DNA from 2 places in the Streptomyces sp. NPDC045026 genome. Region 2 is predicted to be linked to the other one. Evidence: riboswitches for the same ligand, from Rfam matches in the RefSeq annotation. Region 2 holds a riboswitch; the other holds the start of a gene.
What was found. Region 2 has a riboswitch for thiamine pyrophosphate ahead of AC07EJ_RS01790 (purine-cytosine permease family protein). Riboswitches for the same ligand answer to the same signal wherever they lie in the genome.
Positions count from the first base shown of each region.

Region 1: linked by a shared signal. The riboswitch ahead of thiO (glycine oxidase ThiO) and the one ahead of AC07EJ_RS01790 (purine-cytosine permease family protein) in region 2 are both predicted to bind thiamine pyrophosphate.

Region 1 is NZ_JBWKIS010000002.1:528,598-537,189, reverse strand. It holds gene metF (methylenetetrahydrofolate reductase [NAD(P)H]) at 1-741, opposite strand, end outside; gene thiE (thiamine phosphate synthase) at 842-1,489, opposite strand; gene AC07EJ_RS06255 (Rv2175c family DNA-binding protein) at 1,568-1,933, opposite strand; gene AC07EJ_RS06250 (NAD(P)/FAD-dependent oxidoreductase) at 2,009-3,244, opposite strand; gene AC07EJ_RS06245 (avidin-fold protein) at 3,368-3,712, opposite strand; TPP riboswitch at 3,765-3,878, shown strand; gene thiO (glycine oxidase ThiO) at 3,876-5,060, shown strand; gene thiS (sulfur carrier protein ThiS) at 5,057-5,272, shown strand; gene AC07EJ_RS06230 (thiazole synthase) at 5,277-6,071, shown strand; gene pknB (Stk1 family PASTA domain-containing Ser/Thr kinase) at 6,166-8,103, shown strand; gene AC07EJ_RS06220 (deoxyribonuclease IV) at 8,139-8,592, shown strand, end outside.
Region 2 is NZ_JBWKIS010000001.1:393,609-402,200, forward strand. It holds gene AC07EJ_RS01770 (ADP-ribosylglycohydrolase family protein) at 1-387, opposite strand, end outside; gene AC07EJ_RS01775 (serine/threonine-protein kinase) at 465-1,598, opposite strand; gene AC07EJ_RS01780 (potassium channel family protein) at 1,774-3,753, opposite strand; gene thiD (bifunctional hydroxymethylpyrimidine kinase/phosphomethylpyrimidine kinase) at 3,850-4,692, opposite strand; gene AC07EJ_RS01790 (purine-cytosine permease family protein) at 4,689-6,128, opposite strand; TPP riboswitch at 6,121-6,215, opposite strand; gene AC07EJ_RS01795 (TetR/AcrR family transcriptional regulator) at 6,278-7,495, opposite strand; gene AC07EJ_RS01800 (MFS transporter) at 7,688-8,592, shown strand, end outside.

The DNA.
Region 1 (8,592 bases), on a different contig from region 2:
GCGCTCTTTCAGGGCGGGCGGGAACGAGGCGTTGCTGAGCTGCGGCAGCCGTTCCAGCATGCGCACGCTCGTCACCGGCATGATCTCGGGGATGACGGGGGTGTCGCAACCCGCTGCCGCGACCCGGTCGCGCAGCCGCAGATACTCCTCCGGGTAGAAGAACATCTGAGTGATCGCGTAGTCGGCGCCCGCGCGGCACTTGTCCACGAAGTGCCGCACGTCGGAGTCCCAGTCCTCGGAGCGCGGGTGCATCGCGGGGAAGGCCGCGACGCCGACACAGAAATCGCCCGACTCCTTGATGAGCTGGACCAGCTCGGCCGCGTAGGTCAGGCCCTCGGGGTGCGCGACCCAGTCGGCCATGGGGTCGCCGGGCGGGTCTCCGCGCACAGCGAGGATGTTCCTGATTCCCGCGTCCGCGTACTGGCCGATGATGTTGCGCAGCTCGGCCACGGAGTGGTCGACGGCCGTGAGGTGGGCGACCGGGGTCAGGGTCGTGTCGGCGACGATCTGCTCCGTCTCGCGGACGGTGCCGGCGCGGGTGGAGCCGCCGGCCCCGTACGTCACGGAGACGAAGTCGGGCGCGACGGCCTCGACCCGGCGCAGCGCGTTCCAGAGGTTCCGCTCACCCTTCGGGGTCTTCGGCGCCGAGAACTCGAACGAGAAGGTCGTCTTGCCGGTCGCGAGCATGTCGCGCACGGTGCGTGCGCGATCAGTCCTGGTGGAAGCGGTGCCAAGGGCCATATGGGCAGGTTAGCCACGGGAGCGCCCTGTCCCTAATCTCCGTCCACCCTGCGGACACCCGTCTTGGCGGGGCCCGACCGAACGGGTCAGGCCGTGCGGATCAGGCCGTGCGCAGCCGCTTCGCGAAGTCGGCCGCCGCTGCGCCCGGGTCGTCCGCCTCGGTGATGGCGCGGACGACGACGACACGGCGGGCGCCCGCTTCAAGCACCTCGTCCAGATTGCCCGCGTCGATGCCGCCGATCGCGAACCAGGGGCGGTCCGTGCCGAGCGAGGCGGTGTAACGCACCAGGTCGAGGCCGGGTGCGTACCGGCCGGGCTTGGTGGGGGTCGGCCAGCAGGGGCCGGTGCAGAAGTAGTCCACGCCGTCCTGGACGGCGGCCGCGGCGGCCTCCGTGTCGGCGTGCGTGGAGCGGCCGATCAGGACGTCCTCGCCGAGGATGGCGCGGGCGGCCGCGACCGGCAGGTCGCCCTGGCCCAGATGCAGGACGTCGGCGCCGGCGGCGTGGGCGACGTCCGCCCGGTCGTTGACCGCGAACAGCTTGCCGTGGCGGGCGGCGGCGTCGGCCATGACGGCGAGGTGCTCCAGCTCCTCGCCCGCCTCCATGCCCTTGTCGCGCAACTGCACGATGTCCACGCCGTTCGCCAGGACGGTGTCGAGGAACTCGGGGAGGTCGCCCTGGCGCTTACGGGCGTCCGTGCACAGGTACAGCCGGGCGTCGGCGAACTGGGCGCGCTGCGTGGCGGCCATGGCCATGGGTGAGTCCCCCCTTGGTCGGTGGCGTGCGGGCCGCCGTGAGGGCGGCCCGCACGCCGGACGGTTGTCAGGTCAGACGGCGAGCGCCTGGGCGCGGCGCTTCACCTCCGTGCCGCGATTCTCGCTCAGCGCCTGCGCGGGGGTGCCCGGCAGGGTCGGGTCGGGGGTGAAGAGCCACTCGAGCATCTCTTCGTCGTTGTAGCCGTCGTCCCTCAGCAGGGTCAGGGTCCCGGTGAGGCCCTTGACGACCTTGTCGCCGTCGATGAAGGCGGCGGGCACGTGCAGCGCCCTGTTCTCACCGCGGCGTACGGCGATCACCTGGCCTTCCTTCACCAGCTGCCGCACGCGCGTCACCTCCACACCGAACTGCTCGGCGATGTCGGGGAGGGTGAGCCACTCGGGGACGAGAGCATCGATCTTTGCGTCAATCTCGGTCACAGGACAAGCGTGCCATCCCGGACTGACAGTGGGAAACGCGGCCGCACAAAAGGCCCGGTCGCCCCGGCGGGGCGGTCAGACGACAGCGGCCTTCAGCGGGCGGGCCGGGTCGCTGATGACCTCCGCGTCCAGCGGGGCACCCGACTCGATGAGCTTGCGCCCCTGCGCCAGGTCGCGCGGGCGGCCCACGGCGAGGACGCCGACGAGCCGGCTCTCGCGCAGCCAGCACACGCTCCAGGACGCGCCCTGCGGGTCGCCGCGCCACACGGTGGTGTCGGCGGCCGCGTGATGCCCGGCGTACTGCACGAAGCGGCCGAACTGCTCCGACCAGAAGTACGGCACCGGGTCGTACGTCGCCGGGTTCTCGCCGATGATGTTGGCGGCGACCGTGCGGGGGCCCTGGAGCGCGTTGTCCCAGTGGTGGACCATCAGGCGCTCGCCGTACCGGCCCGAAGGGAAGGACGAGCAGTCGCCGACGGCGTACACATCGGGCTCGGAGGTGTGCAGGCGGTTGTCCGCCACGACCTCGCGGTGGGCGCCGAGCGTAATGCCGGAGCCGATGAGCCAGCCGGTGGCGGGGCGGGCCCCGATGCCGACGACGACGGCGCCGGCGGGCACCCGGGTGCCGTCGTCGAGGACCACGGATCCCGGCTCGACGTGCGCCACGCGCGCGTGGGTGCGCAGTTCCGCCCCGGCATCCGCGTACCAGGCGGCCATGGGGGCGGCGACCTCCTCGGGCAGCGCCCCGGCGAGCGGCCGCTCGGCCGCCTCGACGACGGTGACCGCGCAACCGGCCTCGCGGGCCGCGGTGGCGAACTCGGCGCCGATCCAGCCCGCGCCCACGACGACGATGTCGCGCTGCGCGGCGAGGACGGGGCGCAGGCGTTCGGCGTCGTCGAGCGTGCGCAGCAGATGGACACCGGGGATGTCCTCCGTGCCGGGCAGCCTGATGGGCTCGGCGCCGGTCGCGAGGACGAGGACGTCGTAGGGGGCGGGGCCCGTGGCGGTGTCGAGGGTGTGTTCGGCGGGGGTTACGCCGGTGACCTCGCGGCCCAGTTCGAGCGTGATGTCGAGGGCTTCGAAGTCCACGTCGAAGGCGGACCCCTCGGCCTTGCCGAGCAGGACGGCCTTGGACAGCGGAGGCCGGTCGTACGGCTGGTGGGGTTCCGCGCCGATCAGCGTGACGGCGCCGGTGAAGCCCTGTTCGCGCAGGGCCACGGCGGTCTGGACCCCCGCCATCCCGGCGCCGACGATGACGACGTGCCGCCCTGCCTGGGGCACCGGGGCCTGGTTCTGGGTCTGCTCGCTCACCGGATCACCATATGCACCTGACGTTCAGTCAGTCATCGGGCCCGGTCACACCGTGTCCGTGACGTCTTCCACACCGGGCGCCGGTTTGACCGCTCCGACCCTCCCCCGCTCCCGCTCCCGCCGTCAAGCGCCCGGGACCTCTTCGACGACGCTCGTCCCGCTGCCCGTCTGCGACTCCCACTCCCACGTCTCGTCCAGCCGCACGCGCCCGTCGGGAAGGTCGACGACGAGCGAGACGCAGTGCCCGGAGGAGGTCGTCGCGTCCGTCTTCAGCTGCACGTACCTGAAGTCGATCCGGTCCCCCTCGCGAGTGCCCACGAGGTGGCCGCGCACGACGTCCCCGCCCGCGTACTCGGCCCAGATCCGGCCGTCCTCCTCGTGGTACGTGAACCGCGTCCGCGTGCCCACCTGACCTGGAGACTGGTCGGCGACCGGGGCGAGGACGAGTCCGTCGAGCGAGCGGGCCATGCGGGCGGGCTCCCTTACTGGAGGTCTGGGCAGGGGTTTAGGGTGGCCACCGTAAAGCACTCGCGGGAGCCCGGACGTACCGGGCTGAGAGGGAGGCTGGGACGGCCTCCGACCGTACGAACCTGATCCGGGTCATGCCGGCGAAGGGAGGGGCTGGACGCCCATGTCTCGTACTTCAGAAGGCTCCGACGTCCTGGTCGTGGGCGGCGGGATCATCGGTCTCGTCACCGCGTGGCGGGCCGCGCAGCGCGGGCTGCGCACCGCGGTCGTGGACCCCGAACCGGGCGGCGGGGCCGCGCAGGTGGCGGCCGGGATGCTCGCCGCCGTCACCGAACTGCACTACGGAGAGGCCGAACAGACCCTCCTCGGGCTCAACGTGGAGTCCGCGCGCCGCTATCCGGCGTTCGCGGCCGAGCTCTCCGAGGCCACCGGGCTCGACCTCGGCTACCGCGCGTGCGGCACCCTCGCCGTCGCGCTCGACGCGGACGACCGCGCGCATCTTCGGGAACTGCACGCCCTCCAGCGCAAGTCGGGTCTGGAGTCGGAGTGGCTGTCGGGCCGTGAGTGCCGGCGCCTCGAACCGATGCTGGCCCCGTCCGTGCGGGGCGGCCTGCGCGTCGACGGTGACCACCAGATCGACCCGAGGCGCCTCGCGAAGGCCCTTGTCGTGGCCTGCGAGCGGGCCGGGGTGCAGTTCCACCGGCAGTGGGCCGAGCGGCTGACAGTCGTCCGAGAGGGTGCTCGCGGTGTGGTCCTCGCCGACGGCACCGGGCTCGACGCGGACCAGGTCGTCCTCGCCGGCGGCAGCCTCAGCGGCAGGCTCGCCGGGGTACCGGACGACGTGCTGCCGCCGGTGCGCCCGGTGAAGGGGCAGGTGCTGCGCCTGACCGTGCCGAAGGTGTACGCGCCGTTCCTGAGCCGCACCGTGCGCGCCGTCGTGCGTGGCGGCAACCTCTATCTGGTGCCCCGGGTCAACGGCGAGCTGGTCGTCGGGGCCACCAGCGAGGAACTCGGCTGGGACACGACGGTCACCGCGGGCGGCGTCTACGAGCTGCTGCGCGACGCCCACGAGCTGGTGCCCGGCATCACGGAACTGCCGCTCACGGAGACCATCGCCGGCCTGCGCCCGTGCTCCCCCGACAACGCCCCGATCCTCGGCCCGACCGCCCTGCCGGGCCTGCTGCTCGCCACCGGCCACTACCGCAACGGCGTGCTGCTCACGCCGGTCACCGGCGACTCCATGGCCCACGTGCTCGCCACCGGCGAACTCCCCGAAGTGGCCCGCCCCTTCACCCCGCGGCGCTTCGGCGCCCTCCCCGCACCCGTCTCTGTGGAGCAGTCCGTATGACCGTGTCCGTCACCCACGTATCCGTGAACGGCGAGGGCCGCGAGGTCGCCCCGGGCACCACGCTCGACGTCCTCGTCGCGGCGCTGACCACCGCGCCGTCCGGCGTCGCCGCCGCACTCAACGAAACCGTCGTCCCGCGCGCGCAGTGGGCCGGCACCGCACTCACGGACGGGGACCGCGTCGAGGTCCTCACCGCAGTCCAGGGAGGCTGAACCCATGGCTGACGACTCCTTGGTCATCGGCGGCACGTCCTTCTCGTCCCGCCTGATCATGGGCACGGGCGGGGCGCCCAGCCTCGACGTCCTGGAACGCTCCCTCGTCGCGTCCGGCACGGAGCTGACGACGGTCGCGATGCGGCGCGTGGACGCGAGCGTGCAGGGCTCCGTGCTCTCCGTCCTGGAGAAGCTGGGGATCCAGGTGCTGCCCAACACGGCGGGCTGTTTCACCGCCGGTGAGGCCGTCCTGACCGCCCGCCTCGCGCGCGAGGCGCTCGGCACCGACCTGGTCAAGCTGGAGGTCATCGCGGACGAGCGCACCCTCCTGCCCGACCCGATCGAGCTCCTGGACGCGGCGGAGATCCTCGTCGACGACGGCTTCACTGTGCTGCCGTACACGAACGACGACCCGGTGCTCGCGCGGAAGCTGGAGGACGTGGGCTGCGCCGCGGTCATGCCGCTCGGCTCCCCCATCGGCTCCGGGCTCGGCATCCGCAACCCGCACAACTTCCAGCTGATCACCGAGCACGCGCGCGTGCCGGTGATCCTGGACGCGGGCGCCGGGACCGCGTCCGACGCGGCGCTCGCGATGGAGCTGGGGTGCGCCGGTGTGATGCTCGCCTCAGCGGTGACCCGCGCGCAGGAGCCCACCCTGATGGCGGAGGGCATGCGGCACGCGGTCGAGGCCGGGCGGCTGGCGTTCCGGGCGGGCCGGATCCCCCGCAGGCACTTCGCGGACGCCTCGTCGCCCGTGTCCGGCATGGCCAGGCTCGACCCGGAGCGGCCCGCGTTCTGAGGTCCGTACAGCCCGGTTACAGCTCTGCTTCAGTACGGCCGCTCGAGGACTGCAGCCGACCCGGGTGTCGGCGGCGGCTCGTACACTCACCTGCGTGGACACGACCCTTCAGGACCCTCTCGTCGGGCAGGTGCTCGACGGCCGGTACCGCGTCGACGCACGCATCGCGGTCGGCGGGATGGCCACGGTCTACAGGGCCGTGGACACCCGCCTCGACCGCGTGCTCGCGCTCAAGGTGATGCACCCGGCCCTCGCCGCCGACGTCTCGTTCGTCGAGCGCTTCATCCGCGAGGCCAAGTCCGTCGCCCGGCTCTCCCACCCGAATGTGGTCGGGGTCTTCGACCAGGGCGCGGACGGCCAGTACGTCTATCTGGCGATGGAGTACGTCGCGGGCTGCACCCTGCGGGACGTCCTGCGGGACCGCGGGGCACTGCGGCCGCGCGCCGCGCTCGACATCCTGGAGCCGGTCCTCGCCGCACTCGGCGCCGCGCACCGCGCGGGGTTCGTGCACCGCGACATGAAGCCGGAGAACGTCCTGATAGGCGACGACGGCCGCGTGAAGGTGGCGGACTTCGGCCTCGTGCGGGCCGTGGACACCGTCACGAACACGACGGGCGCCATCCTCGGCACCGTCTCCTATCTCGCCCCCGAGCAGATCGAGTCGGGCACCGCGGACCCTCGCGTCGACGTGTACGCGTGCGGGGTGGTGCTCTACGAGATGCTCACGGGCTCCAAGCCGCACTCGGGCGACTCCCCCGCCCAGGTCCTCTACCAACACCTGAACGAGGACGTGCCGCCTCCGTCCGCGTCCGTGCCGGGCCTGCCCACGGAGCTGGACGCACTCGTCGCGTCGGCAACGGCGCGCACGCCCGACCTCAGGCCGTACGACGCGGTGGCGCTGCTCGCCCAGGCCAGGGGGGCCCGGGCCCCCCTCACCGACGCGCAGCTCGACGCCCTGCCGCCGGCCGCGCGCCCCGAGGACCGTGACATCTCCGACGACCGTACGAGCGTGATCCCGCGGGCGCTGCGGACCCGGGGCGTACAGCTCCCGCTGCCCGCCGACGACCAGGACCCGCAGGCCGAGCTCAACCGCACGAGCCGCTTCGAGGCGCCGCCCCCGCCGCCCGCACCTTCCCGCCGGCGTCGTCCGCGCCGCGGCGTGCTCGCGGCCGTCGCGGCCCTGCTGCTCGCTCTCGGCCTCGGCGCGGGCGTCTGGTACATCAACTCGGGCCAGTTCACGAAGGTCCCTCCGCTGCTCGCCAAGACGCAGACGCAGGCGAAGGAGCGGCTCGGCGACGCGGGGCTCGACCTCGGGCACGTCAAGCGCGCGTACAGCGACACCGTGAAGCGCGGCACCGTCATCTCCAGCGATCCCCGGGCGGGCGCCCGCATCCGGGACAACGGGGCGGTGGATCTTACGGTGTCCCTGGGCCCGGAGACCGTGAAGGTCCCCGATCTCGAGGGCACGCCCCTCGCCAAGGCCGAGCGTCGGCTGAAGGACGCGGGCCTGGAGCCCGGCATGGTCACCAAGGACTTCGACGAGGACGTCCCCAAGGGGTCCGTGATCGCCACGAACCCGGAGTCCGGCACCACCCGCAAGGCCGGCTCGGCCGTCGCGCTCACGGTCAGCAGGGGCGCCCCGGTGGACGTCCCGGACGTGACGGGCGAGTCCGAGGAGGACGCCATCGCCGACCTTCAGGACGCGGGCCTGAAAGCCGAGATCTCCACGGAACAGGTCCACTCCGATTCGGACAAGGGCAGCGTCGCCAAGCAGTCTCCCCGCGAGGGCACCCGGCTCGGCGAGGGTGACACGGTCATGCTGACGATCTCCAAGGGCCCGGTCATGGTCAGGGTTCCCGACGTCGTGGGGATGAGCGTCGACGACGCCACGCAGAAGCTCAAGGACAGGGGCTTCGAGGTCGACGAGGACCGCGGTCTGCTCGGCTGGCTCGGCGACACGGTGAAGAAGCAGTCCGTGGAGGGCGGTGACGAGGCCCCCAAGGGGTCGACGATCACCATCGAGATCCGCTGACGGGACGCTCACGCGCGCATGCCACCCTTGACCGCGTGAGCAGCACCGACACCGCATCCCGTAACCCGGTCGGCGGCCATGTCCCCGTCGCCGGCGGCCTGGCCTCCGTAGGGCTTTCGTACGCGCGCGAGCTGGGCGCCGAGACCGTCCAGGTCTTCGTCGCCAACCCGCGCGGCTGGGCGACGCCTCCCGGCAATCCGAAGCAGGACGAGGAGTTCCGCGCGGCGTGCGCCGCCGAGCGGATTCCGGCGTACGTCCACGCGCCCTATCTGATCAATTTCGGCTCGCACACCGAGGCGACCGTGGAGAAGTCGGTGGAGTCGCTGCGGCATTCGCTGCGCCGCGGCCGGGAGATCGGTGCGCTCGGCGTCGTCGTGCACACGGGTTCGGCGACCGGCGGCCGTGCGCGGGACGTGGCGCTCGCGCAGGTGCGGGAGCACATGCTGCCGCTCCTCGACGAGCTGACCCATGACGACGACCCGTACCTCC
Region 2 (8,592 bases):
GTGCCGCAGCCACCCGATGCGGTGGCGCAGGTCCTCTTCGGGCAGCGGCCCGGGATGGTTCTGCGTCTCCAGCCACCGCAGGTACGCGTCGTGCACGATGGCCGCCTCCGCGCCGCCGATGCCCCGGTCCCGGGTGCGGCAGTACCCCCGCAGATGCCCCTCGGCGGTGAACAGGGTCATCTGGGTGTCGTCGCTGACCCGGCCCCTCACACCGTCGGCGTCGGACACCAGGCCGGTGACTCCGGCAGCACCGTGCGTGGCGCGGATCGCGTCGAGGGAGAGGAACTCGACGGGGTACCCGAGCGCGTCACCGATCGCGCCGCCGAGGAGACAACCGCGTACGCGGCTGCGGTGGACGGCGAGTTCGGCCCAGGATCGGCTGTGCACGGGAGCTCCATGGTGGTCGGTCGAAGGGTGGCGCACCCCATCATCGTCGCAGCGCGCCCCGCGGTAACGGGCCCCCGTCAGGGCGCGGGCGCGGAGGGCGTGGAGGCGCCCGAAGGTGTGGTCGTGACGCTGTCGTCCGGGGCGAACCACGCCATGCCGATCAGGAGGGACGCGAAGAAGAGAGCGGCCGCGGCGATGGCCGCGATGATTCTCGGTCTGCGTCTCGCCGCCTCCATGACGCCACCGCTCCGGCCCCGCCCCGCCCCGCGGCGCGCCGCCCGCCCGGACGACGGGAGCTGGTAGGTCGTCGCCGTGGTCCGGATCTCCGGGGCGGCGTGAAGGTGCGGAGCGGGCGACGGCGCAGGGGCCACCGGCACCGGCTCCGGGAGGGGTTCGGGGCGGCCCTGCCAGGCCCCCGAACGGAACCAGTCCGCGACCTCCTGGGCCGTCGGCCGGTCCTCCGGCTGCTTGGCCAGCAGGCCGAGCAGATAGTTCTCGAACGACGGAGGCAGCTGGACGCCGAGCCGGCCCGGGGCCACCGGAGCCGCGTCCACATGCTGGTAGAGCAGGCCCGTCGCGGTGTCGGCCTGGAACGGCGGGTTCCCCGTGAGGAGTTGATAGAGCACGCAGCCCAGCGAGTACACGTCGGACGCCGGGCCCGCGTTCTTGCCGAGGGCACGCTCGGGCGCCAGATACAGGCCCGTGCCGACGATCTGCCCGGTGGTGGTGAGCCCGGCGGCGGGATCGTCGAGGAAGCGGGCGATGCCGAAGTCACCCAGCTTGACCGTGCCGTCGGGGGTGCGCAGCAGATTGCCCGGCTTGATGTCCCGGTGCACCACGCCCTGGCGGTGGGCGGCCGCGAGACCGCCTGCCGCGCCTGCCGCGATGTCCGCCACCCGCTCCGGCGTCAGCCGCGCGCCCCCCGCGGTCTCGTGGGCCAGGCTGCCGCCCTCGACGAGTTCCATGACGAGATAGAAACGGTGCTCCCAGGAACCGAAGTCGTAGACACCCACCACGTGCGGATGGCTGAGCGACGCCGAAGTCTGCGCCTCCATACGGAACCTGGCCGCCGCCGACGGATCCGAGTCCTGGGCGATGAGCAGCTTCACGGCCACGGGCCGGCCGAGCATCTCGTCGGTCGCCTGCCACACCTCACCCATGCCGCCGCGGCCTATCGTCTTGTGCAACCGGTACCGATCCGCCAGCAACAACCTGCGCACCACCCTTGAAAGACTGCCCCGTCAATTTGGTTGCCACGGAACGTACTTCGCCCCGCGCGAGCGCGAGGACGAGCGGGAGGGGTGTGGCGGGAACAAGGATAAGGCGCGCGGAGAGCCGATGATCACACTTGGCCGGGCAGCGCGCACGGAAGGCGCGAGGCGGTGATCACACCGAGCCGGACACCTCCTGGGAGCCGGCCCCGCGGGTGCGGGCCAGGGGGCCGTGCCGCAGGAGTTCCGCCAGGCCCTGGCGCGTGGCGGCCACCACCACGCGGTCCTCGGAACGCAGCACGTACCCGGGGTGAAGGTCCCAGACCAGGCCGGTGGGGCGGTCGGGGTCGTCGTCAGCGGGGGACGCGGCCAGATCGGGGCGCCGCTCGCCGGGCTCCGTGGCGTCGAGCGCGATCACCCGCCAGGAACCGGCCCGGAACGAGTCGGCGACGGTCCGGCCGTCCAGCCGCGGATGCCCCGCCACATCGAGGGCGGCGAAGAGCAGGACACTGCGCTCGACGGGGATGGCGCCGAGGATCTGGCGGCCCATCATGGCTCCGGCGAACGCGGGCGCGGCGAGGGTGGAGACGCTTCGGCTGCGGGTCAGGGCCAGGGGGTGCGCCGAGCGGAGCGTGCGGTAGACGGCCGTCGCGAACCCGTCGTCGAACAGGCGCAGCGCCACCCGCAGGTCGGGCTTGACCGAGCGCGCATGCAGCGCGGCTTCGAGGTTGGTGATGTCGCTGCTGGTGAGGGCGAGCAGGGCGTGGGCGCGGTGCACCTTGGCGGCTTCCAGTACGCCTTCCTGCGTGACGTCGCCGATGACGGTCGGTACGCGCAGGCGGCGGGCGAGGGCGACGCCGCGTGCCTCCGGGTCCTCCTCCACGCAGACGACCGGGATGCCGAGTTCACGCAGGCGGGCCAGGACACGGGTGCCGATCTTGCCCAGGCCGAGGAGCACGACGTGGCCGGACAGACCGCGGGGCGGCCGGCGCAGCGCCGACGCCGTGCGGAAGGTGCCGAGGGCTTCTAGGACGGCCGCGAGGAGCACGGGCAGGAGGAGCAGTCCGGCGAGCCCCGTGAGGAGTTGGAGGAGCTGGCGGGCGAGCGGCTCCCCGATCGCGGGGTCGTCGATGGCGAACAGGTCGAGGAGCGTGAGGTATCCGGCGTGCAGCGGATGGTCGCCGGTGGTGGCCCAGGACGCCACGGCCAGGCCGAGGACGCTCGAGACGAGACCGGCGAGGGACCAGCGCAGCCGGCGGGAGAAGAGCGAGCCGAGAGGCATACGGCGGCTGGTCGCACGGCCGTTGGGAGCGGCGACGGCGGGGGAGACGGCTTCCAGGACCACGGTGCCGCGCCCGGTGGCCGCGGCGACCGTACGCTCGTCGGGCAGCAGCAGCGGGCCCTCCGCGCCGCCCATGTCCGAACCCTCGGCGCCTGCCGGGTCGTTCGCGGTCGCGGACAGCAGGGCGAGGGTGCACAGGCCGGGGTCGGCGACCTCGCCCCGGCCCGGCGGGGTGCGCTCCACGGCGCGCAGCAGGAGTCCGTCGGCCTGGACGACCTTGCTGGTACCGGCGACGGCGGTGGCCGCGAGCGCGGGCGCGGCGGTGTCGGCGTCGGACAGGACGGTCGTGGTGGTGTCCAGTGCTTCGGGGTCGACGCCGGGTGCGGAGAGCGCGGCGGCCTGGTCGAGGAGGTGTTCCAGGTGCTGGCCGAGCTTGCGGTTGTAGAGCCGGATGACCAGGCGCAGTTGGGGGTTGAGACGGCGGGCGGCCAAGGCGGCCCGGATGTTCGTCTCGTCGTCGCCGTGTACGAGGGCCAGTGCGGCGGCGTCGGCCACGCCCGCGTCGGCCAGCGCCTGCTCGTCCAGTTCGGGTGCCTCCAGGACGCGCGGCGGCGGAACGCCGTCGTCGGCCACGGCGGACACCGTACGGTTCACGACCGCCTGCATCCGCGAGAGCAGGGCTGCCGCGCGCGCCCGTCCGGCCGGCCCTGATCCCTGTCTCGTGACGCGGACGGAGGGCACGACGACGGTGACCCGTTCGCCGTAGACAGCGCGCAGTTCGGCGGCGAGCCGCTCGGCGAGCGCGTCACCACCGCACACGATCATGTGGCCGGACGGCGGGGCCTGTTGAGGCTGGCGGGGCAGGGTGGTCATGGCAACAGTCAAGTGGACGGCAGGGCGGACACGCACGTCGGGCCCTGAATGTATGCAGGTGGGCGTGTTGCGCCCGGCACGTGGCCCCCGGCGGAGCTACTCCTGTCGCCCGACGTCGGACCGGTCGCCCGGCAGGCGCCACCCGTGGTCGACCGGGCCGATGCCCGACCCCAGCGCGAACCCGGCGGCGATCGCCCCCGTGACGTATTCCTTCGCCCGGCGGACCGACTCCGGCACGGGCAGGCCTTGGGCGAGGCCCACGGCGACGGCCGACGCCAGGGTGCAACCCGTGCCGTGCGTGTGCCGGTTGTCGTGGCGGGGAGCGCGCAGCCAGTGTTCCTGCGTGCCGTCGGTGAGCAGGTCCACGGCCGCCCCCGGCAGATGGCCGCCCTTGACGACCACCCAGCGCGGGCCGAACGACAGGAGCCGTGCCGCGGCCCGGCGCATGCCGGCGTCGTCCGTGACGGCGAGGCCGGTCAGCTGTGCCACCTCGTCCAGATTCGGCGTGGCCACCGTCGCGACCGGCAGCAGCTTCGTGCGTACGGCGTCCAGCGCGTCCTCGGCGAGCAGCGGATCACCGTGCTTGGACACGCTCACCGGGTCCACGACCACGGGGGCGTCCGTGCCGGCGAGCAGTTCGGCCACCGCCTCCACGAGCACCGGCGACGAGAGCATCCCGGTCTTGACCGCCTGGACGCCGATGTCGTCCACGACGCTGCGGTACTGCGCGCGCACCGCGTCGACGGGGAGCTCCCACGCGCCCTGGACCCCGAGGGAGTTCTGTGCGGTGACGGCCGTCAGGACGCTCATGCCGTGGGCGCCGAGCGCCAGCATCGTCTTGAGGTCGGCCTGGATCCCGGCGCCGCCGCCCGAGTCCGATCCGGCGACGGTCAGGACGCGCGGCGGCGCGACACGTCCGCTGCTCGCGGGCACGGTCATGTGCGGGCCTCCTCGTACGGTGCGGTGGGGGCGTCGGTGGCCGGGCGACGCAGCCTCAGGGGCGCGTACACGACGAGCGCGGCGACGAAGGCCACGTAGTACGCGAGGTCGGCGCCGTGCAGGGCCTTCGCGACCGGGCCCACGTACAGGCCGCTGTCCATGAACGGGACCGCCGCGGCGAAGGCGGCGACGAAGGCGAGGAGTCCGGGCCACCAGGGCTGCGGCCTGGCGCTCTCGGCGGCCAGGTCGACCGGCGCGCCGCCCCGGGCCCTGGCGCGGGCGAACCAGTCGACGGCGACGACCGCGACGAAGCCGGGGATCCAGTAGCCGACGAACAGCAGCACGTTCTGGAAGCGGGCCGCGGTGTCGGCGGCGTGCATCCACAGCACCAGCGGGAAGCCGAGCACCGCGGCGAGCGCCGCCGCGAGCGGCCGCGGGATCCGGACGCCGATCGTCTGCAGGGCCAGCGAGCCGCTGTAGTCGTTCATGGCGTTGCTGCACAGGGCCGCCAGCGCCACGGCGAGCAGCCCGAACGAGCCGAGAACGCCCCCGCCGAGGAGCTCGTCGACCCCGCGCGCGGTCTGGTCGGTGAACACGGAGGCGCCCCACAGCCCGAGCGCCTGGACGGCGACGAAGGAGACAGTGACGCCGAGGAGTGTGAACCAGAACATGCGATTACGGGACGTGGCCGCCGGAAGGTAGCGGCTGAAGTCGCTGGCGTAGGGGGCCCAGGACAGGGACAGGCTGAGCGCGATCGTGCTGGTGAGGACGAACGCGCCGGCCTGGTCGGCGCCGTGCGCGGCCCCGTTGGTGACCGGATGGACACCGTCGAGAAGCTTGACGGCGAGGACCACGAAGGCGGCGGCCAGGACGAAGGTCATCAGCTTCTGCAGCCGGTGGACGGCCTCGTAGCCGAGCACGCCCAGCGCGCCCTGCGCCAGCATCATCACGAGCACGCCGACCCAGAACGGCCAGCCGCACAGCCGGGCGAGCGCGTCACCGCCGAACAGGCCGATCAGCGCGTCCCAGGCGACCGACGACAGCCACTGCAGGACGCCGGGCACCGCGACGGCCCGGCCGAACGCGAGCCGCGCCAGCGGGAGCTGCCCCGCGCCGGTCGCGCTGCCCCACGTACCGAGATACGCGGTGGGCACGGCGCCGACGAGGGTGCCGATGACGACGGCGGCCAGCGCGGTGGCGAAGTCCAGGCCGAGTGCGATGCCGACCGTGCCGGTGAAGACGCCGGTCATGGTCAGGTTCGGGGCGAACCACACGGTGAACAGGCGCCCGGCGCCGCCGTAGCGGTGGCTCTCGGGGACCGGCGCGATACCGCGCGCCTCGACCCGCAGGTCACCGGGCGCCGCGGGCATCCGCCCGTCGAAGACGGAGCGCGGTCCGGTGGCCCGGGTGCTGCTCGGGGCATGGGGCAACGACATTGGCTGACATCCCTCCGCCAGTGCTAACTGGTTCAGGTTCGACGGGTGTGATCTCAGCCCTCGTTCGGGGCACCCCGTGTCCGGTACGTCGGCAAGAGTAGCTTCCCTGTCGCGGGAGGCAACCAGGGGGCGGTCTGCCGGCCACGAACCTATGCGGGCGGGTTCTCGCTCAGGAGCAGTGCCGTGCCGAGTTCGGCGAGGCGGTCGGCGAGGTCCGTGCGGTCGCCCGCGGAGCCCGTCCGGGCCGCGTTGTCGATGACTGTCAGCACCGCGGTGACGACGATCCTGGCCTCGGCGGTGTCGAGTCCGGGGCGCACCTCGTCGAGCAGCCGCACCCACAGCGCCAGGTACTCCCGCTGATTCTGCCGGGCCGCCTTGCGCTCCTTCTCGGGGAGCTGGTCCAGTTCGCCGATCAGCAGGCCGATCAAGTGGCTCTGACTCAGGGCGAATTCGATGTACGAGCGCAGCAGCCGGTCGAGGGTCTGACACGGGGTGCCGGGCTTGGCGAGTGCCTGTGCCGTGCCCGCGCGGCGCTGTTCGCCGCCGCGCAGCACGGCGGCCACGAGCAGGTCGGTCTTGGTGGGGAAGTGCTTGTAGATGCTGGGGCCGGTCGCTCCGGCGGCCTCGCCGATGTCGTCGGTGCTCACGGACTGGAAGCCCCGCTCGTCGAAGAGGCGGATCGCCTCGACGAGGATCTCCTCGCGCCGGGAGACCGCGAGGCCTGCGTATCCGCCCGCCGCAGTTCCCGCCTCGGCGCCGGTGTTCGTCCCGAGGGGGCAGTGCGCGGCGGCGTGGGCGAGCCGGTGGAGGAGTTCTTCGAAACGGCGGCGGGGCAGCGAGGTGCGGTGCCATGAGATGGAGCCGAAGACCGACAGGACGGACCAGGCGAGGAGTTGCCGGTCGGGCTCGTCGAGGTCCGGGCGCTCGGTGCCGATCAGGGTGGCGATCCGGTCGGCGACGTCCGTGAGGGCGCGGCGCTGTTCCTTGCGGCGGTCCTCCGGCAGGTGCCTGGCCTCGCGCTGCCACAGGACGGCCGAGCCGCGCCGGTCCATGGTCTCGTTCGCGGACGTGCGGAGATAGGTGTCCAGGTCCGGGGCCGCGGCGAGGGACACCGAGATCGCGCTGACCGTGGCGTCCACGACGTGGAGCAGCAGGTCGGGCTTGCCGCGGAAGTGCCGGTAGAGGGCCGGGGCGGTGATGCCGACCTCGGCCGCGACATCGGCCACCGAGACGTTGTGGTAGCCGCGCTCGCGGAAGAGACCGGACGCGGCGGCGACGATCCGGGCCTTGCGGTCCGGGGGTCTGCGCGCGGTCGTCCGTCCCGACGCTTCCGTCTGCATCCCGGTTCGCCCCTCGCCGTCGTCCATTTCGGCAAAGGTACAACATCCGGGCGACGCCGTGATCAACAAGTGGACCGGACGGTGGAGCGTTAGGCAGAACTTACTGCCGTTCCTCCTACCCCCTTGATGCCAGTGAATCTGCGCTCGATCCATTGCATGACATGGTTAGAGCTGTTTCACTTCCTGCTCACATCAGCCCGTGGATCAGGGAGGGCCGTCATGGCCGTCGATCGACAAGAAGTGCCCGGCCCGCCGTCGGTGACCGCGTCCGGGTCCCGTGCGCCCGCCGTGCAGCGCAGGGCGTGGTACGTCCTGGCCCTGCTCGTCTGCCTGATGCTCGTCAACTTCGCGGACAAGGTCGTCGTGGCCCTGTCCGGCGTGGGTATGAAGAAGGAACTGGGCCTGGACGGCTCCCAGTTCGGCGTTGTCCAGAGCAGCTTCTTCTGGCTCTTCGCCGTCGGTTCCGTGCTCGGCGGCTGGCTCGGGGGCAAGGTGCGGGCGCGCTGGCTGCTGGCCGGTATCGCCGCGGTGTGGGCGCTCAGCCTCGCGCCCATGACCGCCCAGGTCGGCTTCACCACGATCATCGCGTGCCGGGTGCTGCTCGGCTTCGCCGAGGGGCCGACCGTCGCGCTGGCGATGCAGGTGGCGCACTCGTGGTTCCCCGCGCACCGGCGGAGCGTGCCCAGCTCGCTCGTCATCGCCGGCGCCGGGGTCGGCCCGCTGATCGCGGCACCCCTGCTGACCTGGGTCATCGAGACGTACTCCTGGCACGCGGCCTTCGGGGTCCTTGCGGCGTTCGGCGCGGTCTTCGCGGTGCTGTGGCTGCTCGGCGGGGACTCCGGACCCGAGGGTGCGCGGGCCGCCGATCACCGGGCGGCGGCGACGGTGCTCCCCGAGCGGGTGCCGCTGCGACGCCTCTTCTCCACGGGAACGCTGATCGGCATGGCCCTCCTGTTCTTCGTCGCGTACGCCAACACGTCCGTCGGTGTCAGCTGGCTGCCGCTCTATCTGCGCGAGGGCCTCGGCTACGACGCGACCACCGCGGGCCGGCTCGTTGTGTTGCCCTATCTGGGATCCGCGGTCGCCGTCATCCTGGTCGGAGTGCTCTCCGGCGTGCTGACCAA